Regions from separate parts of the Streptomyces sp. CNP082 genome, predicted to be linked through region 1. Evidence: riboswitches for the same ligand, from Rfam matches in the RefSeq annotation. Region 1 holds a riboswitch; the other holds the start of a gene.

What was found. A riboswitch is a leader RNA that binds a small molecule or an ion and turns the genes downstream of it on or off. The one in region 1 is predicted to bind S-adenosylmethionine.
Region 2: another riboswitch for S-adenosylmethionine. It lies ahead of thrC (threonine synthase); the one in region 1 lies ahead of B124_RS06580 (aminotransferase class V-fold PLP-dependent enzyme).

What each region holds. Positions count from the first base shown of each region.
Region 1 covers NZ_JCANSZ010000005.1:203,507-219,385, reverse strand. The annotation lists gene B124_RS06635 (helix-turn-helix domain-containing protein) at 1-184, opposite strand, end outside; gene B124_RS06630 (hypothetical protein) at 280-1,524, opposite strand; gene B124_RS06625 (C40 family peptidase) at 1,805-2,872, opposite strand; gene B124_RS06620 (C40 family peptidase) at 3,063-4,085, opposite strand; gene B124_RS06615 (NYN domain-containing protein) at 4,391-5,749, opposite strand; gene B124_RS06610 (Lrp/AsnC family transcriptional regulator) at 5,923-6,204, shown strand; gene B124_RS06605 (hypothetical protein) at 6,290-6,631, shown strand; gene B124_RS06600 (sensor histidine kinase) at 6,635-8,050, shown strand; gene B124_RS06595 (response regulator transcription factor) at 8,047-8,739, shown strand; gene B124_RS06590 (SLC13 family permease) at 8,833-10,257, shown strand; gene B124_RS06585 (glycerate kinase family protein) at 10,331-11,518, shown strand; gene B124_RS06580 (aminotransferase class V-fold PLP-dependent enzyme) at 11,781-13,148, opposite strand; SAM riboswitch class IV at 13,392-13,509, opposite strand; gene trpD (anthranilate phosphoribosyltransferase) at 13,615-14,682, opposite strand; gene qcrB (cytochrome bc1 complex cytochrome b subunit) at 14,811-15,879, opposite strand, start outside.
Region 2 covers NZ_JCANSZ010000017.1:70,352-86,230, reverse strand. The annotation lists gene B124_RS16320 (1-phosphofructokinase family hexose kinase) at 1-904, opposite strand, end outside; gene nagA (N-acetylglucosamine-6-phosphate deacetylase) at 968-2,152, opposite strand; gene B124_RS16310 (ROK family protein) at 2,152-3,081, opposite strand; gene B124_RS16305 (SIS domain-containing protein) at 3,462-4,400, opposite strand; gene B124_RS16300 (ABC transporter substrate-binding protein) at 4,655-5,935, shown strand; gene B124_RS16295 (DUF3263 domain-containing protein) at 5,984-6,229, opposite strand; gene otsB (trehalose-phosphatase) at 6,267-7,127, shown strand; gene B124_RS16285 (DUF397 domain-containing protein) at 7,283-7,474, opposite strand; partial or broken gene B124_RS16280 (Scr1 family TA system antitoxin-like transcriptional regulator) at 7,464-7,703, opposite strand; gene B124_RS16275 (alpha,alpha-trehalose-phosphate synthase (UDP-forming)) at 7,754-9,214, opposite strand; gene B124_RS16270 (glucosyl-3-phosphoglycerate synthase) at 9,449-10,480, opposite strand; SAM riboswitch class I at 10,662-10,801, shown strand; gene thrC (threonine synthase) at 10,819-12,132, shown strand; gene B124_RS16260 (MoaD/ThiS family protein) at 12,129-12,407, shown strand; gene B124_RS16255 (cold-shock protein) at 12,804-13,007, shown strand; gene groL (chaperonin GroEL) at 13,422-15,044, shown strand; gene murQ (N-acetylmuramic acid 6-phosphate etherase) at 15,301-15,879, opposite strand, start outside.

The DNA.
Region 1 (15,879 bases):
CCGTCGTACCGTAGCCGCGGGCCAGCTTGAGCAGCACCGGAAGTGAGGGCTGGCGCTGTCCGGTCTCCAGCCGGGAGAGGTGGGCAGGCGACAGCTCGGCCCTGGTGGCGGCAGCCTCCAGCGTCAGGCCGGCGCGGCGCCGCAACTCTCGTAGCCGCGGCGCCTGGGGGTGGTCGGCGCTCATGGTGTCATTGAGCCAGTGATATGCCTGAGAGTCAAATTTCTTGCCTCTCAGGCAATTGATCCCGGTCGCGGCCCTTCCGTGCCCCGACGGGCCCGCTAGCCCAACTCCCGTGCCAGATACGCCCGCCACCGCCGCGTGAACTCCCCGGGCCCCACGCCCAGCTGCGCCCGCAGCACCGGGCCGGCCGCCTGCGCGCGGGACTCCGCCGCGCCCGTGGCACGGTAGAGCGCCACGAGCCGGTCCTCGCCCCACTCGTCCGCGATCATCCGCGCCGCCAGCCACGCCGCGCCGTACGCCTCCGCCGCCCGGTCGCCGTCGCCGCTCGCGGCGCGGGAGAAGTCGGCGTCGGCGGGCAGCTCCCGGGGCAGCCGGCCGGCGGCGACGGCGCGGGCGAGTTCGGGCGCGCCCTGGCGTGGGCCGCGGCCGGCGGCGCCGAAGGCCACCCGGTCCGCGAAGCCCTCGGAGAGCCAGAGGGGCGTGGCCTTGGAGGTGTGGGCGCGGGTGGCGACGTGGACGGTCTCGTGGGCGAGGACGATGCGCCGGCCGAGGCTGCCGAGGGTGTCGTACGCCTCGGGGTTGACGACGACGCGGTCGGCGGAGGCGCGGTCAGGGCCGGCATTGTCGGGGGCGGCGCGGTCCTGGCTCCGGCCCGTGGTGACGGCGGCGACGCCCGCGTAGTCCGCCGGCCCCGCCCCGAGAAGCTCCCCCATGGCGGCCTGCGACGCGGGCACCACCACCACGACGCGGCGCGCCCACTTACCGCCCCACGCGGCGGACACGTCGGGCACGGCGCGGTCGGCGACGGCGGCGACACCGCGCAGTCCGGCCTCGGGGCGGCCGACGCCGAGCACGAGGCTGTGCGTACCGCGTACGACGGTCATGGGGCCCTGGTCCCAGAGCTGCGGCCGGCTGCCGGGCGCGGGTCCCGCCACGTACCAGCGGCCGTCGCGGCGTACGAACTCCAGCCGCTGGCCGGCGGTCGCGTCACCGGGGTCGTAGCCGCGCAGGCGGTAGGTCAGGCGGACGTCGGCGGTGGCGCGGGTGCCTTCGTCGGGCAGGGGGCCGTCGAGGCGGAGGGTCCAGGCGGCGAGGGGGAGGGCGTCGAGGTTGCGGAAGGCGGTGCGCTGCTGCTGCCGGTACGGGCCGGCCTGGGGGTCGACGGTGCGCAGGAAGGCGGCCTCGTCGCCGTCGCGGACGGCGGCGGAGCGCTGCCGGAGCAGGGCGGCGACGGCGCGTGCGGCGTCGCCCGCGGGCGGCCCGTCGTCCTCGCCGCAGCCGGCGAGCAGCACGGCGACCAGCCCGGCACAGAGCACCAGCACCACGGTCCGCACGCCTGCCACGCCCCGAGAGTACGTCGACGGGGTGGGCACGGGTGACCGGGACGGCGATGTCAGAGGGGCCGCCTACCCTTGGGCGGGAGTGCGGGGAACGTGGGGGCGGGGCGAATTGAGCGGGACGCGCAGCGGGACGGGGTTCGCAGGGGCGGGGTGCACAGCGGCGCGGGGTACGGAGGGGCGGGGTTGCACCGCGGCGGGGGTACGTACCGGCGGGGGTGCACCGCGGCGCGGGATACGCACGGGTGCGGCATGCGCGCCGCGGGGCGCGTGCGCCGGCCGCCGGCTACGGTCGCGTCACCGACGCGACCGGCATCATCCCCACCGGGTCGTAGCGCACCACCGCACCCGGGTAAGGGGCGTGCACCACCTGGCCGCCGCCCACGTACATCGCCACATGGCTCGCGTCCGCCCGGTACGTCACCAGGTCCCCCGGCTGCGCCGCGCCCAGCGGCACCTGGCGGCCCGCGTAGCGCTGCGCCTGCGACGTGCGCGGGATCGACACCCCGGCCTGGGCGTAGGCCCACTGCGTCAGCCCCGAGCAGTCGAACCCGCCGGGGGCCGCGCCGCCCCACACGTACGGGGTGCCGAGCACGCCCCGCGCCGCGGCCACCGCGAGCGCGCCGCGGCCGGAGGCCGGCGCCGGGGTCGGGGCCGGGGCCGGGGCCGGGGCGAGGTCGGCGGGCGCCGGCGCGGAGCGGGAGGCGCGGCTGCTGACGGTCTCGGGGCGCTCGCGCTCCGGCAGCGAGTTGAGGAGCCGCTGCGCCTGCGCGAGCCGGTCGGTGACCTCACGCTTGTGCCCGGCCAGCGCGTCCCGCTCGCGCTCCAGTTCCGCGAGCGTGTCGCGGGCCCGTACGCGCTGCTGCTCCAGCCGGCGCTGCAGACCGATGAGTTGGCGCAGCCGGCCGCTCTGCAGGGCGCCGATGCGCTCCAGGGTGGCGGCCTTCTCCAGATACCCCTCGGGGCTCTCGGAGAGGATCAGGGTCAGCTTGGGGTCGATGCCTCCGGAACGGTACTGCGCACCGGCGAGCGAGCCGAGTTCGGTACGCATCCGGTTGATCCGGGCGAGGTCGCGGGCGGCGCGGTCCTGCAACCGCTCCGCCTTGCGGCGCAGTTCCTCGGTGCGCTCCCTGGCCGCGTTGAACTTCTCGGTGGCCCGCTCGGCCTGGGCGTAGAGGTCGTGTACGCGCTCCCTGGCCTCGGCGTGGTCGTCGGGAGCGGCGAGAGCCCCGTCGGAGAGGCCGGAGAAGACGGCGGGCGAGCCGGACAGCGCCGCCGCCGCGGCGGCGGTGAGGACGCCGGTACGCAGCCGGCCGGCACCGCCGGGCCGGGTGGATCGTCGATGTACTGACACGCGACAGACAGTAACCACGCGACTACGCACCGCCAAGAACCGCCCGTCGGCGCGATGTCGGCGCCACGGTGCCGACGCAGGTCACCCACGGAGCGTTCGAAACGCGCCGGGCCGGCAATTCGCCCGAACGGGCGGCATGACGGGCGACCGTGCCCTGACCAACGGGAAACGTACCGGCCGGGGAAGCCCCTCAGACCCGCGCGCCCCACATGAACGGCATGTTGCCGACGGCCTCGTAGCGCACCACGGCACCCGGCTTCGGGGCGTGGATGATCTGGCCGTTGCCGGCGTAGATGCCCACGTGGTGCAGGTCGCTGTAGAAGAACACGAGGTCGCCGGGCTGCAGTGCGCTGGAGGAGGATATCCGGGTACCGACGTTGGCCTGGTCCTGCGAGATACGCGGCAGCGAGACGCCGGCCTGCGAGAAGGCCCAGCCGGTGAGGCCGGAGCAGTCGAAGGAGCTGGGGCCGGTGGCGCCGTAGACGTACGGGGCGCCCAGCTTGCTCTGCGCCGCGGCCAGGGCGGCGGCGCCGTGCGACGAGCCCGGGGGAAGGTCGCCGAGGTCGACGCGGTCCTCCGCCTCGCGGCTGGCGCGCTGCTCCTCCTCCAGGAGCGCGGCCTGCTCCTCCGCGGTCAGCTCGTTGAGCAGGGCGCGGGCCTCGCTCAGCTTGTCCTGGACCTTCTTCTTCTGGGAGCCCAGCTCCTTGCGGGTCTCCTCCAGGTCCTTGAGCTTCTCGCCCGCCTCCTGGCGCTGCTGCGCGAGGCTGCGCTGCTTGTCGGCGATGCGCTCCAGGGCCTCGGCCTGCTGGCCGGTGACCCGGTCCATCGTGGACGCCTTGTCCAGATAGGTGTCCGGGTCGGAGGAGAGGAAGAGCTGTACGGAGGGGTCGATGCTGCCGCTGCGGTACTGCGCGGTGGCCAGCGAACCGAGGCCGTCGCGGAGGTCGTTGAGCTCCTGCTGGCCGCGGGCGGCCTTGTCCTGCAGCTCCTCGACGTCCTCTTCGAGCTTGTCCTGCCGCTCCTTGGCGCCGTTGTACTTCTCCGTGGCGCGCTCGGCGTCCTCGTAGAGGTTGTCCACCTGCCGCTTGACGTCGTCCTTGTCGGGGGCGGCGTGCGCGCTCTGGGTGGAGAGGGCGACGGCTGCGGCGGCGGTCGCGGTGAAGACGGTGACCCTGGCCCGGTTCGGCTGCTTCGGTCGACGGTGGGACGCCACGAAGGCGAGCTCCTCTTCCTCCAGCCGCCCGACCGTGGCGTTGGGGTGCCCCGGTACCGGCGGGACCTTCGCCGTCGCCCCGGTTGAGCGATCGACAGCACGAAGGTTCGGGCCAGACACTAACGACGCACCGGTGATCCGTTCAAATCCCTCCGGCAAAAAAGTCCCCCCGAAGCGCGTTTCTTTACTTATCTCACACGGGCAGTAGTCACTGTTCGACAACGAGTTGGACTCGGAGCGGCGAACTGTCCGCACCCGGGAGAGACGGCGTTGTTGTCCGAACTCGCCCGCTTTTCCTCGGGTTTTCAGCTCCGCCCGAGCCGCTTGAGGAGCAGCGCGGAGGACACGGGCCGGGCCCCCGCGGCGGCGACGCCGTCGGCGACCTCGCGGTCGGCGGAGACCACCACGACGGGCCGGCCGGCGGGTTCGGCCCGGACGAGCCGGCGGATCAGCTCGTCGGCGGTCTCGCCCGGCTTGCTGAACAGCACCCGCACGCCGCGCGGCGGCGCGAGCAGCACCGGCGCGGCGAGTTCCGCGCCGTCGAAGACGCACGTCATCTCCGCGCCGGTCTGCGCGGCGAGGCCGGCGAGGCCGCCGAGGAGGCGCAGGCGCTGCTTCTCCAACGGGAGGGTGGGATAACCGGTCTTGGTGACGTTGTAGCCGTCGACGACCATGTGCGCCTGCGGCAGGGCGAGCAGTTGGTCGAGCAGCGCCGGGTCGGTGGCGGACAGCGCGCGGGCGGCCACGTCCTTCGGGGACATCGTGCCGGGCTCGACCGCGCGGACGGTGTCGGCGGGAGTCATCCGGGTGGGCGGCAGGGCGAGTTCGCGGCGGAGCCCTTGGGCGGCGTCGAGGACGGTGTCGAGGAGGAGCCGTACGCGCATGTCCGCCACGCTGCGCCCCTCGCGGGCCGCCCGGCGGCTGGCCTCCAGGCCGGACTCGGCCTCGCCGAGGCGGGCGCGCAGCCGGCGGGCCTCGCTCTCGGCCGCGGCCAGTTGCACCGCGGCCTCCTCGCGGTCGGTGGCGGTCTCCTGCTGCAGCTTGCGCACGGCGGCCTCGCCGCGCTTGACGTCGCTGAGCGCGCTGCGCAGCCGTCGGTTCAGGCCCTCGTTCTCGCGCCGCAGCGCCTCCAGTTCGTGCTTCGTACGCTCCGACTCGCCGCGGGCCGCGGCGCGGGCCTCGGCCAGCTCCGTACGCAGCCGGGCCAGCTCGCGGGCGGCCTCCTCGCCGGCCCGCTCGGCGCCGGCGCGCTGCTCCTCCTCGCCGGCGGCGGCGATGAGCTTGACCCAGCCCGGGGGGCGCAGCAGGTACGCGATCGCCGCGACGTCGACCGGCTCGGCGGCGGCCGGCGGGCTGCCGCCGCGCACCGCGTCGGCCAGCTCGGGCTGGAGGTCCGCGGCCCGCTCGGCGATCCGGTCGCGGAAGCCGGCGTCGCCCGCCAGCGCGGCGGCGATCGCGTTGCCGGCGAGCTTGGCGCGGCGGGACGGGGTGAAACGGGCGTACTGGCGCAGTTGCGAGGGCAACTCGGCGACGGTCAGCGCGCCGAAGCACTCGTCGGCCAGCGTGACGATCCGGCGGCGCACGCCCTCGGGCAGCGGGCCGTCGAGCACCTCGGCCGCGCCCTCCTCGGAGGAGACGCCCGGGCCTTCCCTCGGCTCCACCACCGGTCACCCTTCCGCCTCAGCGATCCCCGCGGCTTCGGCCGGGCCGTCCGGCGCCGGCGCCGGCCCACCGGCCGTCGTCGCAGGCCGTGCCCCCACCCTACGACCTGGAGCGAGGTCTTAGGCAGACAGATAGAGTGAGCGCCGCACGCGGGTCCGAGAGGGAGAGCGAACACATGATCACTGCGATCGTTCTGATCAACACCGACGTGGACCGCATTCCCGAGATCGCGGAGTCGATCGCCGCGATCGACGGGGTCAGCGAGGTGTACTCGGTCACGGGGGCACACGACCTGATCGCCATCGTCCGGGTCGCGCGCCACGACGATCTGGCCGACGTGATCCCGGGCAGGATCAGCAAGGTGCCGGGCGTGGCGGCCACGGAGACGCACATCTCCTTCCGTACGTACTCGCAGCACGACCTCGAAGCCGCGTTCGCGATCGGCCTGGAGGAGTAGCGCGGGGCCGCCCGGGGCCGTAGATGAAGAATCTCTCATCCGCCCTTCACGCCGTGCCGCGGCTGCCGGCCGCAGCCTCGTGGGCATGGCTTTCTCGCAGCGCATGGCCGCACTGACCGCGGTGGTGGCGATCCCGCTGGGCGTCGCCGTGACCAGCTACGCCCTCACCGACGACGCGGAGGACCCCGCTCCGCCCGCCCGGGTGGAGATGGAGGGCAGCCCCTCCTCCCCCGCGGACTCCACCTCGCCGTCGCCCGCCGGCTCGCCGAGCGACGAGGTGGTCTCGCCGCCGCCGGTACGCGACGGGCCCACCACCGATCCGTCGGGCGGCACCGGCGACGCCGGCGACGACGACGGCGGGGACGACGCCGGGGACGACAACGGCGGCAACGGCGGCAACGGCGACGACGACGAGTCCGACGACTGATCGATGATCTCCGCACGTGCCCGCATCCTGCTCTGGCTGCTGGTGGTGATGACCGCGGCCCTCGCCGCCGTCGCCGGCACCACGCGCTCGATCCTGCTGCGCGACCTGGAGCACCGGGTCGACCGGCTGCTGGCGCAGGAGACGCGGGAGTTCGCCAACCTCTACGAGCGGGGTGTCGACCCCGAGACCAGCCGCCCCTTCTCCGACCCGCAGCGGTTGCTGCGGGTCTTCCTGGAGCGGCAGTACGCCGACCCGGACGAGGAGCTGCTGGGCCTCGTGCGCCAGCCCCGCGGAGGGCCGACGCAGCTCGTCCAGTCGCGGGACCTGACGATGTCCCGGCCGCTGCAGGCCGACGAGGCGGGCCGCCGGGAGATCTTCGAGTCCGGGGACCGTACGGGCAGTCTCGGCCGGGCCGCGGGCGAGGTGCGCTGGGCCAAGATCGGCATCGGCGCGAAGGACGAGCCGGACGCGGCGGCGTTCGTCGTCGCCATCCACACCGAGCGCGAACGCGAGCAGGTGGGCGACGTGTTCGTCATCATGCTGGCGATCTCGGCGGTGGCGCTGGTGCTGATCGGCGCCACCGGCTGGGCGGTGGCGGGCCGCATCCTCGCACCCGTACGGCTGGTCGGCGAGACCGCCGCGCAGTTGACGGAGCAGGACCTGACCCGGCGGATCCCGGTGCGCGGGCGCGCCGACCGGGACGAGACGGCGGCGCTGGCGGCGACGTTCAACGCGATGCTGGACCGGCTGGAGCGGGCGTTCGCCGCGCAGCGGGAGTTCGTCGACGACGCCGGGCACGAGCTGCGGACGCCGATCACCATCGTCCGCGGGCATCTGGAGCTGATGGGCGAGGACCCGGCCGAGCGCGAGGAGACGCTGCGGCTGGTCACCGACGAGCTGGACCGGATGACCCGGATCGTGGAGGACCTGCTGCTGCTCGCCAAGGCCGAGCGGCCGGACTTCGTCGACCCGGAGCCGGTGCAGTTGGCGGAGCTGACCGCGGACGTGTTCGTCAAGGCCAGGACGCTGGGCGAGCGGGACTGGGAGCTGAGCGAGGTCGCCGAGGGCGAGGTGCGCCTCGACCCGCAGCGCGTCACGCAGGCCATAGTGCAGCTCGCCCAGAACGCGGTCCAGCACACCGCGCCCGGCGGGCGCATCCGCATCGGCTCGCGCACCGCGGACGGGCACGTCGAGCTGTACGTGGCCGACGGCGGCCCCGGCATCCCGCCGCAGGACGCCGACCTCATCTTCGAACGCTTCCGCCGCGGCACCGCGCGCCGCGGCTCCCGCGGCGGCGGCGCGGGCCTGGGCCTGGCCATCGTCAAGGCCATCGCCGAGGGCCACCGCGGGCGTGTCGCACTCAGCCCCACCGAAGGCGGCGGGGCCACCTTCACCCTGATCCTGCAGGAGGGCCTGTGACGAACCGGATTCTCATCGCCGAGGACGAGGAACGCATCGCCTCCTTCGTGGAGAAGGGGCTGCGTGCCAACGGCTTCACCACCACCGTCGCCGCGGACGGCGACACCGCGTACGCGTTCGCCCTCACCGGAGGCTTCGACCTGGTCGTCCTCGACATCGGGCTGCCGGGCCTGGACGGCTTCACCGTGCTGCGCCGACTGCGCGAGGCGCGCTCGTCGGTGCCGGTGATCGTGCTCACCGCGCGGGCGTCGGTCACCGACACCGTCGCGGGCCTCGAAGGCGGCGCCGACGACTACATGACCAAGCCGTTCCGCTTCGAGGAACTGCTCGCCCGGGTGCGGCTGCGGCTGCGTACCGCCGCCCGGGCACCGGAGGTGACCGTGCTGCGCAACGGCGACCTCTCGCTCGACCTGCGGACGCGCCGGGCGCAGGCCGGCGGGCGCATGGTGGACCTGACCGCCCGGGAGTTCGTCCTCCTCGAACTCTTCCTGCGCCACGCCGGGCAGGTGCTCTCGCGCGAGCAGATCCTCTCCCATGTGTGGGGCTACGACTTCGACCCGGGCTCCAACATCGTGGACGTCTACGTGCGGGCGCTGCGCAAGAAGGTGGGCGCCGAGCGGGTGGAGACCGTACGCGGCATGGGCTACCGGCTGCCGGCCCGCCGGCCGGATGAACCCCAGATGCCCTAGTGCCACTCTTTCAGGTGACCTCAGGGTAAAAGGTGAAATCTCCTTAATCTTCGGCTCATCACAGGCTCACCGCCGCGGCCGAGGCTCTTTCCTGTGAGCCTCTCCCTGCGCCAGGCCGCGACGTTGTGCGTGGCCCTCAGCATCTGCGCCCTGCTGGCCGCCCCGGGCAACGCCCCGGGGCTGACCGCCGACGGGCGCCTGACCCTCGCGGTGTTCGCCCTGGCGACCTGCGCCTGGATCGGCACGCCGATCGACGACACGTTCATCGCGCTGGGCGCGGGCCTCGCGCTCGTCGTCACCGGGGTGCTGGACAGCGAGACGCTGTTCGGCACCCTGGGCGACGCGACGGTGTGGCTGCTGATCTGCGCGTTCGTGCTCGCCGCCGCGGTCGCGGGCACGGGCCTGGCGGGCCGGGCGGCGGCGTTCCTGGTCACCGGGGCGCGCTCCGTACGGCAGTTGGTGCATCTGACGACGGCGGCGCTCGTCGTCACCGCCTTCGCCGTGCCGGCCACCTCCGGCCGGGCGGCGCTGGCACTGCCGGTGTTCCTCGCCCTGGCCAGGGCGCTGGGCGAGCGGCGGCGGCTGGTGGTGATGCTGGCGCTGCTGTTCCCCACGGTCATCCTGCTCTCCGCGGTGGCGACCCTCATCGGCGCCGGGGCCCACCTGATCACGGTGTCGGTGCTGTGGGAGGCGACCGGCGAGCAGATCGGCTTCACGAAGTGGCTGCTGCTCGGGCTGCCGCTGGCGATCGCCACCGCCCATCTCGCCGCCGAGGTGGTGCTGCTGACGACGACGAAGCGCGCGGACCGCAAGGGCCCGGTGCACCTGACCGCCGAGCAGATCCAGGAACACGCCGAGCAGCCGGTCACCGGCCCGCTGTCGCAGGCCGAGCAGCGCTGCACGCTGCTGCTCGGCACGGTGGTGCTGCTGTGGTGCAGCGAGCCGCTGCACCGGGTGCCGCCGGCGGTCGTGGCGCTGATCGGCGCGGTGGTCGCGGCGTCACCGGCGATAGGGACCGTACGGCTGAAGGACGCGCTGCACACGGTGCCGTGGTCGCTGCTGCTGTTCATGGCGGCGACGATGGCGATGGGCATCGCGCTGTCGGAGTCGAAGGCCGCCGCGTGGCTGGTCTCCGGGCTCCCGGGCGGCTCCCGCACGCCGGCGTGGGCGTTCCTCGCCGGGGTGGTCGCCGTGAGCACCGCCGCGCATCTCGTGCTGCAGTCGCGCTCCGCGCGCTCCAGCGTGCTGGTCCCGCTGGTCATCGCGGCGGCGCTGGCCGCCGGGGTCAACCCGGTGGCCGCCGCGCTGGCGTCCACCGCGGCGGCCGGCTTCTGCCAGACGCTGCCCGCGTCCGCCAAGCCCGTCGCGCTCTTCTCCGGCGTGCCGGGCGTGCCCACGTACACGCCGCGGGACCTGCTGCGTACGGCGGCGGTGCTGGCCCCGCTGACGGCCGGACTGGTGCTGCTGTTCGCCCTCGTCGTCTGGCCGCTGCTCGGCGTGCCGGTCACGGCCCGCTGACCCCGGCCACCGGCCGCCCCACCGCTTGGCAACTGCCGCTCCGCGAAACCCTCCGACCCTCAGGAGACCGCTCATGCTCAACCGTGTCGTCGTCGCTCCCAGCGGCTTCAAGGAGTCCCTGTCCGCCGAGGCCGCCGCCGAGGCCATCGCCGAAGGCGTCGGCCGGGTGCTGCCCGACGCCGCCGTCGACCTGATCCCGCTCGTGGACGGCGGCGAGGGCACGGCGCAGGCGCTGGCCGCCGCCACCGGGGGGCGGCTCGTCCCGTACACCGCCACCGGGCCGCTCGGCGACCGGCTGGAGACCCACTTCGGGCTCCTCGGCGACGGCGTCACGGCGGTGGTGGAGATGGCGGCCGTCGCGGGCCTCGCCCTCGTGCCCCGGCCCCGGCGCAACCCGGGCGGCACCACGACGTACGGGGTCGGCCAGTTGATCCGCGCCGCCCTCGACCACGGCGTACGCCGCATCATCGTCGGCTGCGGCGACTCCGGCACCTCCGACGGCGGCGCCGGCGCTCTGACGGCGCTGGGCGCCCGGCTGTCCGACGCCGAAGGCCGCACCGTCGCCCCCGGCGGCGCCGCCCTCACCCGCCTCGCGCGCATCGACGCCGCCGGGCTCGACCCGCGGCTCGCCGAGACGGAGCTGCTGGTGGCCTGCAACCCGTACAACGTGCTGTGCGGCCCCCGCGGCGTCGCCCGCGTCTTCGGCCCGCAGAAGGGCGCGTCCGCGCGGCAGGTCGAGGAGCTGGCCGCCGCCCTCGACCGCTGGGCCGACGTCCTCACCCGCGACCTCCCGGCCCCCGGCACGGACCTGCGCCTCGGCGCCGGCACCGGCGCCTCCGGCGGCCTCGGCGCGGGTCTGGCGGCGGTCGGCGCCCGCCTGCTGCCCCGCTTCGAAGTGCTCCTCGGCCATCTCGACCTCGACGCCCGGCTGGCCGCCGCCGACCTCGTCATCACCGCCGAGGGCGCCCTCGACCACCAGACGCCGCGCGGCAAGGTGCCCGCGGAGGTGGCGCGCCGCGCCAAGCTCCACGGCCGGCCGGTGCTGGCGCTCGCCGGCACGATCGGCGAGGGCGCGCACGAGATCCACGGCACGGGCGTCGACGCCTACGGCACGATCATCCCGGGCCCGATGGCGCTGCCCGAAGCGCTGCTGCGCGCCCGGGAGTTCCTCGCGGACGCGGCCGAACGGGCGCTGCGCATGGTGCTGCTGGGCAGCACGCTGGCGGCGCGGCCGGCGACCGGGAGCCGCAACGCGCGGTAAGCCGCGGGCTCCGGGCCGGGCAGGACGCGGCGCGCACGGCGCTGCCCGGAGCACGGCCCGGCCCGGGTAGCGACGTGCACGCCGCCCACCGGGCAGCCGGCCATCCGGGCAACCGGGCAACCGGGCAACCTACGGGCGGTGACGGGACCCGCCACGCCTGCGGCGGGCCGGCTCGAGCAGGCCGGTGACGACGGGCGCGTACCGTACCCGGCACGCACCCGGTCCGGCGCGCCGCCGCAGGCCCCCGCGCCCGCCACCGCGTTCAGGCCGCCGCTGGTTCCCCGCCGGAGGCGGGCACGCAGCGGCCGTCCACCGTGTGGTACGTCCACCGCGCCCCGTCGCGCACCAGCGACCCCACCGCCGCCAGGAACCGGTCCACGTGCTCGTCCGGCGTCCCCGCCCCGAAGCTCACCCGCACCGCGTTCAGCGGGCGCTCCCCGTCCCCCGCCCCCGTCCCGCACCCGGCCGGCTCGCCGAGCAGCGCCCGCACCAGCGGGTGCGCGCAGAACAGCCCGTCCCGCACCCCGATCCCGTGCTCCGCCGACAGCGCCGCCGCCAGATGCGCGCTGCGCCAGCCGTCGACCACGAACGAGATCACCCCCACCCGCTCCGCGTCCGCGCCGAACAGCGACAGCACCCGCACCCCCGGCAGCGCCGCGAGCCCGTCGAGCACCCGCGCCACCAGCGCCCGCTCCCGCGCCACCAGCGTGTCGAACCCGGCCTCCGTCAGCGCCTTGCACGCCGACGCGATCGCGTACGCGCCGATGACGTTCGGCGACCCCGCCTCGTGCCGCGCCGCCGTCGTCTGCCACTCGACGTCCACTCCCCCGCCCGCGGCGCGCACGACCCGCCGGCTGGCGCCCCCGCCCGCGAGGTACGGCGGCGCCGCCTCAAGCCAGTCCGCCCGGCCGGCGAGCACCCCGGCGCCGAAAGGCGCGTACAGCTTGTGCCCGGAGAAGGCCACCCAGTCCACGCCCAGGTCCGCCACGTCCACCGGGTGATGCGGCGCCAACTGCGCCGCGTCCAGCACCAGCCGCGCTCCGTGCCGGTGCGCCGCCGCGGTCAGCTCCCGTACGGGCCACAGCTCACCGGTGACGTTCGAGGCGCCGGTGACGCACACCAGCGCGGGGCCGTCGCCGACCCGCGCGGCCAGCGCGGAGTCCAGCGCCGCCACGGCCTGCCCGGGGCTGCCGGGCGCGGCGAGCACGGTGACCCGGCCGGCCGCGGACCCGGGCTGCTGCCAGGGCAGCAGGGCGGCATGGTGCTCGGTCTCGAAGACGTAGACCTCGGTCCCCGGCGGCACCGCGGCGGCCAGCAGGTTGAGCGAGTCGGTGGTGGAGCGGGTGAAGACGACCTGGTCGTCGGGGCGGCAGCCGAGGAACCCGGCCACCGTCGCCCGGCTGGACTCGAAGAGCTCGGTGGACAGTTGCGAGAGGTAGCCGGCGCCGCGGTGCACGCTGCCGTAGTACGGCGCGTAGGCGGCGACGTCGTCCCAGACGCGCTGCAGCGCCGGGGCGCTGGCGGCGTAGTCCAGGGCGGCGTACTGGGTGTCGCCGCCGGTGACCAGCGGGGCGCGGACGTCGCGGCCGAGGACGGGCAGACAGGCGGAGGCGAGCGTGGACGCGGACATGCGGAACTCCCGTGAGCAGGCGTGAAGATGCGGGGTGACGGGCCCGTACGGCCCGGAAGAGGACGCGCGCGACGCCCGGCGGAAACCCGGAGAACCCGGGAGGATCCGGGAGGACCCCGAAGGACCCCGGCGGAGATCCGGTGGGAAAACGCGCGCAGCGGCGGCGGGGCGGCAGGCCCCTAGCGCATTCGCTTGCTCACGGCGGTACTCCCTCGGCCGGCCAGGACCCCTGGATTCGCGAGGGGTCCGCGCTTGCCGCAGACCTCGCTGCCTGCGGCCCGGTCATCACCCGGGGCACCCCGCCACGGACGGAGGGTTGCCGGACAGCGGGCCGGGGCCTTGATCGCTGTCGCTCGTGACCTGGTCAGGAGTATGCGCACCGGGGAGCCGCGGCGCAACCCGGTTGCCCGGACTGTCCGCAACTCTCCGGAAATCGACGGCGAAAAGCCCCGCGGCCCCGCCCGCCTCAGGCGTTGCTGGCCGCCACCCAGCGCTCCAGCGCCGCCAGCGCCGCCCCCGAGTCGATCGACTCCGCGGCCCGTACGATGCCCGCCGCGATCCGCTCCGGCAGCGTGCCGTCCGCCTCCGGCGCCAGGGCCGTGAGCGCCGCCGCCGCGTTCAGCAGCACCGCGTCGCGCACCGGGCCGGTCTCGCCGGCCAGCAGCCGGCGGGCGACATCGGCGTTGTACGAGGCGTCCGCGCCCCGCAGCGCCGCCACCGGCACCAGGTCGATGCCCACGTCCCGCGGGTCGAAGCTCTCCTGCCGCACCGCGCCGTCGTGCACGGTCCACACCTGGGAGGTGGCGGTCGTGGTCAGCTCGTCCAGCCCGTCGTCGCCGCGGAAGACGAGCGCCGAGGTGCCGCGCTCGGCCAGCACACCGGCCATGATCGGCGCCATCCGGGCGTCCGCAACACCGGTGGCCTGCGCCCCGACCCGGGCCGGGTTGGTGAGCGGGCCGAGGAAGTTGAACGGGGTGGCCACGCCCAGCTCCTTGCGGGTCTGCGCGACGTGCCGCAGCGCGGGGTGGAACTTCACCGCGAAGCAGAACGTGATGCCGGCCTCCTCGGCGACCTCGGCGACCCGCGCGGGGGTGAGGTCGAGGTTGACCCCCAGCTTCTCCAGCACGTCGGAGGCGCCGGAGGCGGAGGACGCGGCCCGGCTGCCGTGCTTGACGACCTTCGCCCCGGTCCCGGCGACGACGATCGCGGACATGGTGGAGATGTTGACGGTACGGGCCCGGTCTCCGCCGGTGCCCACGACGTCCACGGTCGGGCCGGGGACGTCGATGGTGTGGGCGTGCTCGTACATCGTGCGCACCAGCCCGGAGAGCTCCGCGACCGTCTCGCCCTTGGCGCGCAGCGCGACCGCGAACCCGGCGATCTGCACGTTGCTGGCCTCGCCCGACATGATCTGGTCCATGGCCCAGGCGGTGTCCTCCGCGGTCAGATCCCGCCCGGCGATCAGCGCGCTGATGACGTCCGGCCAGGAACGCGCCGCCGAGCTGTCGCCTCCTGCTGCCGTCTGCACGCTCATGGCACACCGTCCCGTGGGTCGTCTCAGCTGTCGGGCGTCAGCCTATCGACCGCAGAGTACGCCGAAGGGCCCCCGTCCAACTGCTGGACGGGGGCCCCGGGCGGTGATCTCCCGGCGGCGGGCAGGTCCTAGTGGGACCCGTGGCCGCTGGTGATCTCCTCGTACTCGCGGCGGGTCGGCTTCGCGATCTGGCCGCGCTCGCCGTAGTAGCCCTGCGACAGCTTGACCCGCAGCTTCTCCATCGGCTTCTGCTTGCGCACCACGCCGTTGTCGTCGACCGTCGGACCGAGCTCCAGCGGGGTGTACTGCTCGTGCGCGGTGAGCTTGTGCAGCTCCTCCTGCGACAGCGGCTCGTGCACCTCGATGAACTCGCCGTGCGGCATCCGCTTGATGACGCCCGTCTCCCGGCCGTGCAGGACCTTCTCGCGGTCCCGCCGCTGCAGCCCGAGGCAGAAGCGCCGGGTGATCCAGAAGGCGAGCACCGGGGCGACGAAGAACGAGATCCGCACGAACCAGGTGATCGATTCGATCGAGAGGTGGAAGTGCGTGGCCCACAGGTCGTTGCCGCCGGCCACCAGCAGTATAAAGACCCAGGTCAGCCAGGCCACACCGAAGGCGGTGCGGGTCGGCACGTTGCGCGGCCGGTCCAGGATGTGGTGCTCGCGGCCGTCGCCGGTGAGCCACGACTCGAAGAACGGGTAGACGACCAGCACCGTCGGGATGACACCCACGATCAGCAGCGGGATGAACACCCCGAAGTTGACCGTGTATCCGCCCGGGATGTTCCACTCCCACCCTGGCATGAACCGGATCAGGCCCTCGGTCCAGCCCATGTAGAAGTCCGGCTGGGCTCCGGTGGAGACGATGTCTGGTCGGTACGGCCCGATGTTCCAGACCGGGTTGATGGTGAACAACCCCGAGATCACCGTGATCACGCCGAAGACGAGGAAGAAGAACCCGCCCGCCTTGGCCACGTAGACCGGTACGAACGGCGCGCCCACGACGTTGTTGTTGGTCTTGCCGGGACCCGCGAACTGGGTGTGCTTGTGGTACCAGATCAGGATCAGGTGGAGGACGAAGAGCCCCAGCATGATCCCTGGCACCAGGAGCACATGCACCGCGAAGAATCTCGGAATGATGTCCGTCCCGGGGAACTCACCGCCCCACAGGAAGAACGCCAGGTACGTGCCGACCAGC
Region 2 (15,879 bases), on a different contig from region 1:
CGAACTCGCCCGCCACGGGCGCGGCGACGGTCGCCGCGGACAGCGCCACCGCGCGGGCGAGCCGGGCGGGCCAGTCCAGGCCCTCGGCGAGCCCGGACAGCAGCCCGGCGACGGCGGAGTCGCCGGCGCCGGTGGGGTTGCCCGGCACGTGCCGCGGCGGTGCGGCGTGCCAGGTGCCGTCGGCGGTGACGGCGAGCAGCCCGGCGGCGCCCAGCGAGGCGACGACGGCGTGCGCGCCACGGCGGCGGGCGTCGTCGGCCGCGACCGGCGGCTCGGCGACGCCGGTGAGCTGGTGCAGCTCCTCGGCGTTGGGCTTGACGAGGTCGGGGCCTGCGGCGACACCGTGGCGCAGCGGTGCGCCGCTGGTGTCGAGGAGTACGGGCACGCCGGCGGCGTGCGCGGCGCGTACCAGCTCAGCGTACGCGCCCTCCGGCACGCCGGGCGGCAGGCTGCCGCACAGCGCCACGGCCCGGACGGGCGCGGTGCCCGCGCCGGCGGTGCCGAGCAGCGCCGCGTACGCGTCGCGGAAGGCCGCCCACTCCGCGGCGCTCACCTCGGGCCCCGCCTCGTTGAGCTGGGTGGTGTCGCCCGTACTGCCGTCCACCACCGCGACCGTGCGCCGGGTGTTGCCGGCGAAGGACACCAGCGCGTCGGTCACCGGCGCGTTCGTCCCCGGCCCGGCTTCGGCGGCCAGCAGCGCGCGCACGTGCGCGCCCGTGGGGCCGCCGGCGAGGCCGGTGACGGTCACCGGGTGCCCGAGGGCGGCGAGCACCCGGGCCACGTTCAGGCCCTTGCCGCCGGGCCGTTCGGTGACGTCGGTGACCCGGTGCGACGCGTGGGCACGCAGACGCGGCACCCGGTACGTGACGTCGAGTGCGAGATTGAGTGTCACAGTGAGGAACATATGCGCGAAAGATCCTGCCACGGTGCTTACGGGCCGTCGACCGCGCGCCGCCGTCGGCGCGTCTTAGCTGCCCGGTTCGACGATCCACGCACCCTTGCGCATGACCCCGACGAGTGTGAACTCCTCGTCGAGCACGACGAGGTCCGCGTCCTTCCCGGCCTCCAGCGAGCCGATGCGGTCGTACGCGCCCACCAGCTTCGCCGGCGTCGCCGACAGCGCCGCCACGACGTCCGCCACCGGCAGCCGGTCGACGGTGACCGCCCGGCGGAACGCGGTGTCCAGCGTCAGCGTGGAGCCGGCGATCGACCCGCCGTCGACCAGCCGGGCCACGCCGTCCTGCACGTCGACCTCCATCGGGCCGAGCGGGTAGCGGCCGTCGCCCATGCCGGCGGCGCCCATCGCGTCGGTGATGAACGCGACCCGGCCGCCCCCGGCGCTCCGGAACGCCAACTGCAGCACCGCCGGGTGCAGATGCACGCCGTCGTTGATCAGCTCGACGGTGACCCGCTCGTCCTCCAGCAGCGCGGCGACAGGACCCGGCGAGCGGTGCCCGAGCGCGGGCATGGCGTTGAACAGGTGGGTGGCGACGGTGGCGCCCGCCGCGACGGCCTCCTGCACCACGTCGTACGAGGAGTCGGTGTGGCCCACGGCGGCGATGACGCCGCTGTCGGCGAGGAGGCGTACGGAGTCGAGCCCGCCCGGCAGCTCCGGCGCCAGGGTGAGCATGCGGGTCTGCCCGCGGCCGGCCTCCACGAGCTTGCGGACGTCGGCGGGCGCGGGGTCTCGCAGCAGCGCCGGCTGGTGCGCGCCGCAGCGGTGCGCAGAGATGAACGGGCCCTCGAAGTGGATGCCGGCCAGCTCGCCGTCCTCGGCCAGCTCGGCGAGGACGCCGGCCTGCCGGGCGAGGTCGTCCAGGTCGCCGGTGACGGTGGAGGCGAGCATGGTCGTGGTGCCGTGGCCGCGGTGGGTGTCGATGACGGTGCGGGCCTGCTCGTGGATGCCGCCGGAGAAGGAGGCGCCGCCGCCGCCGTGCACGTGGATGTCGACGAAGCCGGGGACGATCCAGTGCCCGGTCAGGTCGGTGGCCGCGGGCCCGCCGTCGTCCCGCGGCTGGCCGGCGGCCTGCGGCGCCACCGAGGCGATCCGGCCGTCCGCGACGGTGAGCCGGGCGTCCTCGACGGTGCCGGCCGGCTGGACCACACGGGCGCCGGTGAGCACCGTGGCGCGCTCCCGCATCGAATCCCGCATCAGGCGGTTACCTCCGTGGCGAGTAGGTCCCAGGCGAGCTGCCCGGCGCCCAGGCAGGCGGCGGCGTCTCCCAGCTCCGCCGGGACGATCTGGGGGAATGTCTGGAAGGTGATACGCGCCCTGACGGCGCGTATCAGGGGGGTGAAGAGGGTGTCGCCGGCCTCGGCGAGGCCGCCGCCGATGACGATCCGGCGGGGGTCGAGCAGGGTGATGCCGGTGATCAGGCCGCCGGCGAGGGCGTCGACGGCGTCCTGCCAGACGGCTTCGGCCACCGGGTCGCCGGCCTCGACGGCCTTGGCGCAGTCCGCGGCGGTCGCGGCCGGGTCGCCGCAGGCGGTGGCCCACGCCTCGCCGACCGCGGAGGCGGACGCCAGCCGCTCCAGGCAGCCGCGCTGCCCGCAGCCGCAGGGCGGCCCGTCGGGGCGTACGACGACGTGGCCGATCTCGCCGGAGCCGCCGTGCGCGCCGGGCTCGATACGGCCGTCGATGCCGATGGCGGCGGCGATGCCGGTGCCGAGCGCGACGAACAGGAACCGGTCCACGCCGCGCGCCGCCCCGAGCCGGCCCTCGGCGAGCCCGCCGGTGCGCAGGTCGTGGCCGACGGCGACGGGGCAGGCCAGCCGCTCGCCCAGGAGCCGGCGAAACGGTACGTCACGCCAGCCGAGGTTCGCCGCGAACACCGCGACACCCTCCGCGTCGTCCACGATCCCGGGCACCGCGACACCGGCGGCGACGGCCGGTTCCCCGTACTTCTCCGTTCCCGCTGCCCGCAGCTCGGCGGCGAAGTCCAGCACGGCGGCGACGACGGCCTCGGGGCCCTCCGCGCGGGGGGTCGCCCGGCGCGTCTCGTGGAGCAGCGCGCCGTCCGCCCCGACGAGGGCGGCCTTCATGCCGGTGCCGCCCACATCAAGGGCGATGACGTGTCTCACGGGGGACAGTCTCGCCCGAGAACCGGCGAGAGGTCTAGTCCAGTCGCGATGACGGGACCGGTTTTCACCGGTATCCGGTCAACTGAGCGCCTCGGGCGCCGACCGCGGAGCACGCCGCTGCCGCACCGGCCGTACGCAGCCGGGGAGCCGCCCCGCCCGTTTGCCGCTGCCGGCGGATTGGCCGCACCCCCGCCGGGCCGCCCGGGCGCGCGCCGCCCGCCTGCGGCCCGCCGCGGGCGCCCGCTGTACGCGGACCGCGGACCGCGCAGCCGGCGCCGGAGGTGCACGGCCGAGGGTGCACTGGCCGCACCCCCGCCGGGGCCGCCCCGGCGCGCCGCCGCCTGCGGGCTCACCGCACCCCGCCTCGCCGCCCGCCGGGCTTACCGCAGGACGACGCTGCGCGTCAGGTTCCGTGGCCGGTCCGGGTCGTAGCCCTTCGCCTCCGCCACGGCCACCGCCAGCCGCTGGGCCCGTACCAGGTCCGCCAGCGGGTCGAGCCCCCGCGCCGTCGACTGAGCGCTCAGGTGGCCGCCGACCCGGCCCACGTCCGCCGCCAGCCCCTCCGGCAGCTCGCCGAAGTGCCACACCGCGCGCCCGGGGCCGGTGATGGCCATCGGGCCGTGCCGGTACTCCATCGCCGGGTAGCTCTCCGTCCACGCCCCCGCCGCCTCGCGCATCTTCAACGCCGCCTCCGCGGCGAGCCCGACGGTCCAGCCGCGGCCCAGGAACGTCCACTGCGCCGCCGCCGCCAGCTCCTCCGGCAGCGGCTGCGTCACCGCCAGCTCCGCGTCGACCGCCGCGTCCGTGACGGACTTCACCCCCGCCGCCGGCGCCCCGTGCAATTCGAGGCCGGCGCGCAGCAGCGCCAGCGCCGTCGTCGCGAACCGGGTCTGCACCACCGACTCCTCGTCCGCGTACGCCAGCGTGACCAGCTCGTCCGCGGCCGTGCCGACGGGCGTGTCCGCGTCCGCCGTGAGCGCGGTGGTCGCGGTCCCGGCCTCCCCGGCCCGTACCGCCGCCAGCAGGTCCAGCACCTCCGTCGTCGTCCCGGACCGCGTGATCGCCACCATCCGGTCGTACGTCCGCCCGGCCGGGAACTCCGAGGCGGCGTAGGCGTCCGTGTGCCCCTGCCCCGCCGCCTCGCGCAGCCCGGCGTACGCCTGCGCCATGAACCACGACGTGCCGCAGCCGACCACCGCGACCCTCTCCCCGGGCCGCGGCAGCCCGGGGACGGTCGGGGCCTCCTGCCGGGCCCGGCGCCAGCAGCTCGGCTGGGTGGCGATCTCGGCGGCGGTGCGGGACGGTTCGGCGGCTGCCATGAGGTGCGGCTCCCTGGTTGCGCTGGCGGACGTACGTCGTCACGCGCGCCGTTGCGCAGGCGCGCGTTCGAGCCGTTCCGCGGCCGTTGGCGTGAGGTTCAGCTCGCCGTCTCCCTATCAGCTCGGTACCTGGTGCAGCAATGGTGAAAGGGGGAGGGGGTTACGGAAGTGATATCCCCCTGGTGTAGACCTGGGAGGGGCGTTCCGGCCAGACTCGCCCCCTTAGCGGATTCTGTACGAGGTGGGCTAAAGCTGTGCAGCGGCGAAGATTTCTGAAGGCGGCGGCCGGTACCGCGGGTGCGGCGGCGCTGCCGCTGAGCGCGTGCGGGGACGGCAGCGGCGGCGGCGATGTCACGCTGAAGCTGGTGGCCGCCGAGTACGGCACGGGCGAGTCCGACACCGCCCGGCGCTACTGGGAGCAACTGGCGGCGAAGTTCTCCAACGACACCCCGGGCGTCTCGGTCGACATCGAGATCATCCCGTGGGAGGACATCGACGCCAAGGTCGACAAGATGGTCGAGGACGGCAACCCGCCGGACATCGCGCAGATGGGCCCGTACGCCGAGTACAGCTCCCGCGATCTGCTCTACAGCACCGACGAACTGCTCTCCATCCCCACCCAGGCCAACTTCGTGCCCAGCCTCGCCGCGGCCGGCGAGGTCAACCGCGTCCAGTACGGCATGCCGTTCGTCTCCAGCTCGCGGCTGCTGTTCTACAACAAGTCGCTCTTCGAGGCCGCGGGCCTGGAGACGGACCCCGAGGACGCACCCAAGAACTGGGACGAGCTGCTCGACGCCGCGCAGGCGCTCAAGGACGCCGGCGTGCCGATCCCGTACGCGCTCCCGCTCGGCCCCGAGGAGGCCCAGGGCGAGACGCTGATGTGGATGATCAGCGGTGGGGGCGCGTACACGGACGATGTCGGCAGCTACACGATCGACTCCGAGCAGAACATCCACACGTTCAACTGGATACGCGACAACCTCGTCGGCGGCGGCCTCACCTACGCCGCGCCGTCCGAGACCAACAGACGCACGGCCTTCGCCGACTTCGTCAAGGGCGACGTCGGCATGATCTTCGGCCACCCGACGCTGATGCAGGACGCGCGGCGGGAGAAGGTCGACCTGGGCATCGCCCAGAAGCTGCCGGGACGGGACGGGCCCTCGGAGTCGACGATGGGCGTCGCCGACTGGATCATGGCGTTCAAGGCCAACGGCCACCGCTCCGAGATCGGCCGGTTCCTCGACACCCTCTTCGACGACACCCACGTGCTGAAGTTCGCGCAGCGCTACGACCTGCTGCCGACGACGGTCTCCGGGGTGGAGAAGCTGAGCCGGGGCCGCAAGGACCTGCAGCCGTTCCTGGACCAGCTCCAGACCGCCGTCTTCTACCCGGACAACAAGACGTCGTGGGCGCGGGTGAACGCGGAGCTGAAGAAGGAGATGGGCAAGGCGGCCGAGGCGGGCGGCGAGCCGGCGGAGCGGGTGCTGACCAACCTGCAGAGCATCGCGGAGTCGGCTTCCTCGACGGAGGAGTGACGGCGGCGCATTCCGCCCTCCCAGCCCCCGGCAGCACTCACCGGGTGCTCAGCCCTCCCGGGCGTCGCGGCGGGCCTGCCGGACGCGCCGCAGCCGCTTGACGGTCACCGGGTCGTGCTCCTGCGCCCGGGGGTCGTCGAGGAGCGCGTTGAGCAGTTGGTAGTAGCGCGTCGGGGAGAGCCCCAGGCGCTCGCGGATCGCCCGCTCCTTCGCGCCGGGGGCCGGCCACGCGCGCTTCTCCAGCGCCAGGACGGCCAGATCCCGCTCGGTCAGCGCCGGGTCATCCGCAGACATACGGTGCACGGTACCGCGGGCCGGTAGGGTCCCGGGCATGGGCAGCAACTCGGCAGCACAGCTCCCCCTTCCGCGTACGGAGGCGGGCCGCGCCGGCCTCGCCGCGCTCCTCGCCGACCCGGAACAGGCCCTCGTCGCCTTCGACTTCGACGGCACCCTTGCCCCGATCGTCCCCGACCCCGACGCCGCGCGCGCCCACCCCGGCGCCGTTCCGGCGCTGGCCCGGCTCGGGCCGCGCGTCGGGACCGTCGCGGTCGTCACCGGCCGGCCCGCCGCGGTGGCCGTGCGGTACGGCGGCTTCGACGGCGCGGCGGGCCTGGCCCACCTGCGCGTCCTCGGGCTCTACGGAGCCGAGCAGTGGGACGCCGCCACCGGCACCCTGCGCGCCCCCGAGCCGCACCCGGGCGTGGCGGCGGTGCGGGCCGAGCTGCCCGGGGTGCTGCAGGCGGCGGGCTCCTGGCGGGGCACGTGGATCGAGGACAAGGGCCGCGCCGTCGCGGTCCACACCCGCCGTGCCGACCACCCCGCCGAGGCCGCCGACGCGCTGCGCCGGCCGCTGGAGGACCTGGCGGCGGCGCACGGCCTGGTGGTCGAGCCGGGCCGCTTCGTCCTCGAACTCCGCCCCCCGGGCATGGACAAGGGCCGCGCGCTGGCGGCCCTGGTCCGGGAGACGGGTGCCCGCACGGTCCTGTACGCCGGCGACGACCTCGGCGACCTCGCCGCGTACGACGCGGTGGACGCGGCGCGCGCGGAGGGGGTGCCGGGCCTGCTGGTGTGCAGCGCGGCGGCGGCGGGCGAGGGCGCGGAGGCGCTGGCGGACCGGGCGGACCTGACGGTCGAGGGGCCGGGGGGCGTGGTGGAGCTGCTGGCGGCGCTGGCGGCGGCGCTCGGCGCGTAGCCCCGCACCCGCGTCGGCGGGGCGGGTGCGGGCGGGGCTGCCGGACTGCGGCCCCCGTGGGGGCCGCAGTCGCCCGTAAGCCCGGTCCGCCCCGGCACCGCGCGCTGCCGGGGCCCGTAGCGGGCCTGGGCGACCGGTTCCGGGGCGGGGTGGCGTCAGGTGGTGGGGAACTCCTCGCGTTTGACGGCGGCGACGAAGGCGTCCCAGGCGGTGGGGGTGAAGGCCAGGTGGGGCCCGTCGGGGTCCTTGGAGTCGCGCACGGGGACGGTGGTCGCGGTGGCGGCCACCTCGATGCAGTCGCCGCCGTTGTCTCCGCTGTAGCTGCTCTTACGCCACGTCATGGCCATGCTGCCGGTATCCCTCCATGAACTCACCGATCAGAGCGGCGGAATCGCGGGCCGACAGAGCGTCAGCCCTGAGCAAATCATAGGCGCGCAAGTGGCGCTCGTAGACTGCCGGATCCTCGCTGAAGTGCCCGCGGTCAAGGGACTCGGAGTAGACGCACCTGTAGTCGTCGGGCAGCGTGATCAGCGACATCGAGGCGTTGGGGCGGATGAGTTCCGGCCGGTCGGCCGGGGTTCTCGGCCCCCCGCGCGAACGTGCCTGCCGCGCCCCGCGCCCCCGCCCTACCCCTCCGCCCGCAGCGCATCCAACTGCGCCAGGAACCACGCCTGCGGCGGCAGTGCCGTGGCCGCCTCCGCCAGCCGCTTCGTCCGGCGGGCGCGTTCGTCGCGGGGCATGGACAGCGCCGTGTGCAGCGCCTCCGCCGTGGCCTCCACGTCGTACGGGTGCACCACCAGCGCGTCCGCGCCGAGGTCCGCGTACGCGCCGGCCTCCCGGGACAGCACCAGCGCGCAGCCGTCGTCGGAGACCACGGGGATCTCCTTCGCGACCAGGTTCATCCCGTCGCGCAGCGGGTTGACCAGCGCGACGTCGGCGAGGCGGTATGCGGCGAGCGAGCGGGCGAAGTCGTCCTCGACGTGCAGCACGACGGGCTGCCAGCCGTCGGTCCCGTACTCCTCGTTGATGTCGGCGGCGAGGCGGCGCACCTCGGCGGTGTAGTCCCGGTACACGGCCAGGTCCTGCCGCGACGGGTACGCGAACGCCAGCTTCACGACCCGCTCGCGCCACTGCGGGTGCTGCTGGAGCAGCCGCCGGTAGGCCAGCAGCCCGCGGACGATGTTCTTCGACAGCTCCGTGCGGTCGACCCGCACGATGACGTGGCGGTCCGCGCCGCCGATCTGCGCGCGCAGGGCCGCCATCCGCTCGGCCACGTCGGGCCGCCGGGACCGCTCGCGGAGGAAGTCGGCGTCGGCGCCGAGGGCGTGCACGTCGACGTACGTGGTCCGCTTCCCGCGCCGGTCCGGCAGGGGGGTGTCGACGTGCGCGGTGTCCCCCGCCCAGAAGGCGTCGGTGTCGTTGCCCAGCACGTCGTGGCAGCAGGAGACGAACGCGCCGGCCCACCGGCGGGTGTGGAAGCCGACGCGGTCGGCGCCGAGCAGCCCGCGCAGCAGGGCGGCGGCGATGTCGTCGGGGAGGAGCCGGAAGTACTCCGGCGGTGCCCAGGGGGTGTGCGAGAAGTGCGAGATACGCAGGTCGGGACGGCGTTCGCGGAGCATGCCGGGCACGAGGCACAGGTGGTAGTCCTGCACGAGCACCGCGGCGCCCTCGGCGGCACCGTCGGCGAGGGCGTCGGCGAAGGCGCGGTTGTACGTCTCGTAGTCGGCCCACTGCCGGCGGAACTCGGCGTCGAAGACGGGGGAGACGGGGATGTCGTAGAGCATGTGGTGGACGAACCACAGGACGGAGTTCGCGACGCCGTTGTACGCGGCGTGGAAGACACCGGGATCGATGCCGAGCATCCGCACCCCGGGCTCGCTCACCCCACGCCGCACGGCTTCCCGGTCCCCGTCACCCAACGCGGCGCACACCCACAACGCCCCGGCGTCGGGCCCCACGGCGCTGAGCCCGGAGACGAGCCCGCCGCCGCCGCGCTTGGCGGCGAGGGCGCCGTCGTCGCCGACGGCGTAGGAGACGGGCCCGCGGTTCGAGGCGACGAGGAGGGAGGCACGGGGGGATGCGGCCATGGGCCGAGCCTAGCCAGGGAGGGGCGCCCCGAAACGCACCCGCGGGGGTGTGGCTGAGAGGGAGCCCCCACCTGGGTCCGGAGCAAAGCCGCGCCGGGTTCCGGGGCGGAGCCCCTCGGGGGTTCGGGGGGCTGCGCCCCCGGGGGTCTCGGGGCGCAGCCCTGAGTTTCGGGAAGTGGGGGTACCGCCCACGCCCGCAGGGCGTAGGGGGAGGGTACGGGGGGATCCCCCCCGCTACGCCACCGTCGTGCCCGGCTCCGCACCCCCGTGCCCCGCCCCGCCCCCCTGCCCCCGGGCCCCGCCGTGGCCCGCCCGGCGAGGGCTTCCGTACTCCGGGATCTCCCGCATCGGCGGCCGTTCCTCCGTGTCCACCCCGTACGTCCGCGGTGCGAACTCCCCGTCCGCCCCCCGCTCGAACTGCGTCAGCCGCGGCCGTACCAGGTGCCCCCGCGCCAGCCGCAGCTGCGCCGTGCGGTAGATCGCCGCCGCCATGCGGCCCAGCGCGCGGTCGTCCTGGTGGCGGTGGTGCCGGGCGCCGACGTCGACCTGGGCGAGCGCGTTCAGCCCCACGGTGTGCAGCGCGTCGACGAGCAGGCCCAGCTCCACCCCGTACCCCACCGGGAACGGCAGCCGTTCCAGCAGCGAGCGCCGGGCCGCGTACTCGCCGCCCAGCGGCTGGACGAAGCCGGCCAGCAGCGGCCAGTGGAGGTTCAGCAGCGGCCGGGCCACCAGCTCCGTGACCCGTCCGCCCTGGGCGACCGCCGAGCCGGCCACCGGCCTGTCGTATACCGCTTTCACGAACTCCACGTCGGGCTCGGTCAGCAGCGGGCCGACGGTTCCGCTCACGAGCGCGGTGTCGAAGTCGCGCAGGTCCGCGTCCACGAAGCAGACGATCTCGCCGCGGGTCACCAGCAGGGACCGCCACAGCACCTCGCCCTTGCCGGGTGCCGCTGGCAGCCGCGGCAGCACGTCGTCGCGGTGTACGACGCGGGCGCCGGCCGCGGCGGCGGCCTCCGCGGTGCGGTCCGTGGAGCCGGAGTCCATCACGACCAGCTCGTCCACGAGGGCACCGCCGCCGGTCATCAGCCCGGTCCGGATCGCGGTGACGATCGCCCCGACGGTGGCCTCCTCGTTGAGCGCGGGGAGTACGACGCTCACCGTCCCGCGGGGGCCCAGCGCGCGTTTGGCCGCCAGCAGCCGGGCGTGCGGCCGGTCCGCCGCGGACCAGGACCGTGTTCTCAGCCACTGCTCCACGTCATCGAGCACCTGCGGGCCTCCCCTTACTGGTGGTCCTGTGCGGTGTGGGGGCCGTCTCGCGTATCGGACGGCCCTCACAACTGTCCTGGTCGTCGGTTACAGTCTTGAACAACGTGCGTGACGTCCCTATGTCGGGGTCCGCGCGTCTCACAAAAGCGCCGGGCGGCTCCGCCCGACCGGCGCCATACAGAGCTCATCCAGAGGGGCAGAGGGAACGGCCCGTTGAAGCCCCGGCAACCCTCCGTCCGGTACTCGCGACGCTGCGAGGCCCCGGGCGGTGATGGTGCCAATTCCGTCCTGCGGCGAGATGCGTCGCGGGGAAGATGAGGAGAGAGGGCCTCGCCAGTATGGCTGTAGACGCTGCAGACACAGCTCCCACCCCGATCGCCGTCGATGGCGGCCCCGACCTGGGCCCTGCCGTGGCGCTCTCCTGCCGGGAGTGCGGGGAGCGGGTGCCGCTGGGTCCGGTGTTCGCGTGCCAGTCGTGTTTCGGGCCGCTGGAGGCGGCGTACGAGCTTCCCGGCGGTGACGCCGAGTCCGCCGCGAAGCTGCGCAGCAGCATCGAGGCGGGGCCGCGGAGCATCTGGCGGTACGCGCCGCTGCTGCCGGTCCCGGCGGACGTGGCGTCCAAGCCGAACCTGAATCCGGGCTTCACCCGGCTGCACCGTGCCGACCGGCTGGCCGCCGAGCTGGGCGTGACGGGCGCGCTGCACGTCAAGGACGACTCGGGCAATCCGACGCACTCGTTCAAGGACCGGGTCGTCGCCATCGCCGTGGAGGCGGCCCGCGCCTTCGGCTTCACCACGCTGTCGTGCTCGTCCACGGGCAACCTGGCCGGCGCGGTCGGCGCCGCCGCCGCGCGGGCGGGGCTGCGTTCGTGCGTGTTCATCCCGTACGACCTGGAGCACGCGAAGGTCGTCATGGCGGCGGTATACGGCGGGGACGTCGTCGGCATCGAGGGCACGTACGACGACGTGAACCGCTTCTGCTCGGAGCTGATCGGCGACCCGATCGGCGAGGGCTGGGGGTTCACGAACGTCAATCTGCGCCCGTACTACGCGGAGGGTTCCAAGACCCTCGCCTTCGAGATCTGCGAGCAGCTCGGCTGGCGGATCCCGGACAACATCGTCATCCCGGTCGCCTCCGGCTCCCAGCTCACGAAGATCGACAAGGGGCTGAAGGAGCTGATCGCGACGGGGCTGGTCGAGGAGCGCCCGTACAAGATCTTCGGCGCGCAGGCCGCCGGCTGCTCCCCGGTCTCGCAGGCCTTCCGGGACGGGCACGACGTGGTGCGCCCGGTCCGGCCCGACACCATCGCCAAGTCCCTGGCCATCGGCAATCCGGCCGACGGTCCGTACGTGCTGGACATCGCGCGCCGTACCGGCGGCGCGGTGGCGGACGTCACGGACGCCGAGGTCGTCGACGCGGTCAAGCTGCTGGCCCGTACCGAGGGGGTCTTCGCGGAGACGGCGGGCGGGGTGACGTTCGGCGTGCTGGCGAAGCTCGTCGCGGACGGCCGGATCGACCCGGCCGAGACCACCGTCGCGATCAACACCGGCGACGGTCTGAAGACCCTCGACGCGGTCGCCCCGTCCACGGGGCCGAGCGCGATCATTCGTCCCACACTCGACTCCTTCCGAGAGGCCGGCCTCGCATCATGAGCGTGAACGTCCGAATTCCGACCATCCTCCGTACGTATACCGACGGGCGGGCAGAGGTGAGCGCCGAGGGCGCGACTCTGGCCGAGGTGATCGAAGACCTGGAGAAGAACCACCGCGGCATCGCCGGCCGGGTGCTGGATGATCAAGGCAAGCTGCGCCGGTTCGTGAACGTCTACGTGAACGATGACGACGTCCGCTTCGCCGATGGCCTGCAGACTCCCACTCCGGAGGGGGCCGGCATCTCGATCATCCCGGCGGTCGCCGGGGGCTGTTGAACCCTGCTGTCGTGTGCGCGGCCCCACCGATCCGGAGTGGGGCCGTTCGCATGTCCGTACACGCGATAGGGTTGGGGCGTTCCCCCCTCGTGGCCCATGCTCCATGCATATGAGAACGCGACAAGTTCCCTGCAAATGCGGAGAGTTAATTGTCGTGATGGTGAGTTATGCCCTGCCCGAGTTGTCAGGGAATGGCGGATATTGATGGGAAAAATGCCGATCGAGCGTCCGCAGAATTCTCGTCCGATTGACCTGTTGCACTGGGCATCTGTGCGGATACATTCAGCCGCGGTCGACGCGTTCCGGCACACGCCCCGGCGTGTATCCGGGGGTGAGGTCTGACCCGGGTCCGCGGAGTGCGGTCCTGTGTAAGGGCCAGCAATAGGGGAGTTTGGAATGGCTCAGGGCACCGTCAAGTGGTTCAACGCGGAGAAGGGGTACGGCTTCATCGCGGTCGACGGTGGTGCGGATGTCTTCGTCCACTACAGCGCGATTCAGATGGACGGATACCGCACCCTCGAGGAAGGCCAGCGGGTCGAGTTCGAGATCTCGCAGGGCCAGAAGGGGCCGCAGGCAGACATGGTCCGCGTCAGCGGCTGAGCGCCGGGCATCGACCACGGACGACTCGCGAGAGGCCCGCACTCCCCCGGGGGTGCGGGCCCTCTGCTGTCCGCGTGCCGGCCCGCTCCGCCCGCGTGCCCGCGCCTCGCGCCTGTCCGTGCCTCGCGCCCGTCCGTGCCTCTCGCGTGTCTGCTCCTCCCCGCTCCTCCCCGCTCCTCCCTGCTCCGGTTCCGCTCTGGTCGTGAGGTAAGTACCCCGATGCCGCTTGCACTCACAGGGGGCGAGTGCTAATCATTGGCGTTAGCACTCTCCGTGTGAGAGTGACAGAAGGGACCGGTTCGGTGAGGTCCGTACGCCGGGTGGGAGGGAACCACACGGATCGCGGACCGTCCGTCGCGGGCGCCAGCGCGGTCCGGACACAGACCACCCCCCTGTCCGGGAGGACTCAACACAATGGCCAAGACCATCGCGTTCGACGAGGAGGCGCGGCGCGGCCTTGAGCGCGGCATGAACCAGCTCGCCGACGCCGTCCGCGTCACCCTCGGCCCCAAGGGCCGGAACGTCGTCCTCGAGAAGAAGTGGGGCGCCCCCACGATCACGAACGACGGTGTCTCCATCGCCAAGGAGATCGAGCTCGAGGACCCGTACGAGAAGATCGGCGCCGAGCTGGTCAAGGAGGTCGCGAAGAAGACGGACGACGTCGCCGGTGACGGCACGACGACCGCGACCGTCCTGGCCCAGGCCCTGGTCAAGGAGGGTCTGCGCAACGTGGCCGCCGGCGCCAACCCGATGGCGCTGAAGCGCGGCATCGAGAAGGCCACCGAGGCCGTCTCCGCCGCCCTGCTGGAGCAGGCCAAGGACGTGGAGACCAAGGAGCAGATCGCCTCCACCGCCTCCATCTCCGCCGGCGACACCCAGATCGGCGAGCTGATCGCCGAGGCCATGGACAAGGTCGGCAAGGAAGGCGTCATCACCGTCGAGGAATCGCAGACCTTCGGTCTTGAGCTGGAGCTCACCGAGGGCATGCGCTTCGACAAGGGCTACATCTCGGCCTACTTCGCCACCGACATGGAGCGCATGGAGGCGGAGCTCGAGGACCCGTACATCCTCATCGCCAACTCCAAGATCAGCGCGGTCAAGGACCTGCTGCCGCTCCTGGAGAAGGTCATGCAGTCGGGCAAGCCGCTGCTGATCATCGCCGAGGACGTCGAGGGCGAGGCCCTGTCCACCCTCGTGGTGAACAAGATCCGCGGCACCTTCAAGTCCGTCGCCGTCAAGGCCCCGGGCTTCGGCGACCGCCGCAAGGCCATGCTCGGTGACATCGCCATCCTCACCGGTGGCCAGGTCATCTCCGAGGAGGTCGGGCTCAAGCTGGAGAGCGCCACCCTCGACCTGCTGGGCCGCGCCCGCAAGGTCGTCATCACCAAGGACGAGACCACCATCGTCGACGGTGCCGGCGACAGCGACCAGGTCCAGGGCCGGGTCAACCAGATCCGTGCCGAGATCGACGCCAGCGACTCCGACTACGACCGCGAGAAGCTGCAGGAGCGGCTCGCCAAGCTGGCCGGCGGCGTGGCCGTCATCAAGGCCGGCGCCGCGACCGAGGTCGAGCTGAAGGAGCGCAAGCACCGCATCGAGGACGCCGTGCGCAACGCGAAGGCGGCCGTCGAGGAGGGCATCGTCGCCGGCGGCGGCGTGGCCCTGCTGCAGGCCGGCCACGTCTTCGAGAAGCTGGAGCTCCAGGGCGACGAGGCCACCGGCGCCTCCGCGGTGAAGCTGGCCCTGGAGGCCCCGCTGAAGCAGATCGCGGTCAACGCCGGCCTCGAGGGCGGCGTCGTGGTGGAGAAGGTGCGCAACCTGACCGCCGGTCACGGGCTCAACGCCGCCAGCGGCGAGTACGTCGACATGATCGCCGAGGGCATCCTCGACCCGGCCAAGGTGACCCGCTCCGCGCTGCAGAACGCGGCGTCGATCGCGGGCCTGTTCCTCACCACCGAGGCCGTCGTCGCCGACAAGCCGGAGAAGGAGAAGGCCGCGGCCGGGGGCGGTATGCCCGGCGGCGACATGGACTTCTGATCCGGGTCGTCCGCGGACGAACCGACGAACCGAGGGCGGCACCCCGAACGGGGTGCCGCCTTCGGGCGCGTGAGGCGTGTGCCCTCGGGCGCGTGGGACCTGTCGCTCCGGGCTGCGGGTCGGCTCCGCGGGGCGTGGCGCTGGGGCGCGTCGGCTCCGCGGGACGGGTCAGCTCCGCGGGAGCGTGGCGCTGGCGCGTGTCAGCCCTGCGGGGCGTGTCGGCTCCGCGGGCGGGTCAGTCCCGCGGGGAGGCAGGTCAGCTCACGTCGGTGGCGGCCTTCAGAGCCACCCGCAGGTGGCCGTGTGAGGCGTCGAGCAGCCGCTCCGCCGTGCTGCCGTCCACACCGCCGAGGATGGCGAGGATCGCGTTCTTCACCTCGCCGTGGGTCTCGGCGAGGGCGGCCTCCACCTCCTCGTCGCCCGCGCCCGTCGCCAGCGCGACGATGCGCCGCGAACGGGCCTGCAGCTTCTCGTTGGACGCGCGCACGTCGACCATCAGGTTCCCGTACGTCTTGCCGAGGCGGATCATCGTGATCGTCGACAGCATGTTGAGCACGAGCTTCTGCGCCGTGCCCGCCTTCAGCCGCGTGGAGCCGGCGATCAGCTCGGGGCCCACGACGACCTCGATGCGGTGGTGCGCCGCCGCGCACAGCGGCGAACCCGCGTTGCAGGACAGCCCGATCGTCAGCGCCCCCTGCCCGCGCGCGTACGTCACTGCGCCGACGGCGTACGGCGTGCGGCCGGAGGCGGAGATGCCGACGACCGTGTCGTCGGACCCCAGCTCCGCCGCCCGAAGGTCGGCCGCGGCCAGCTCCCTGCTGTCCTCCGCGCCTTC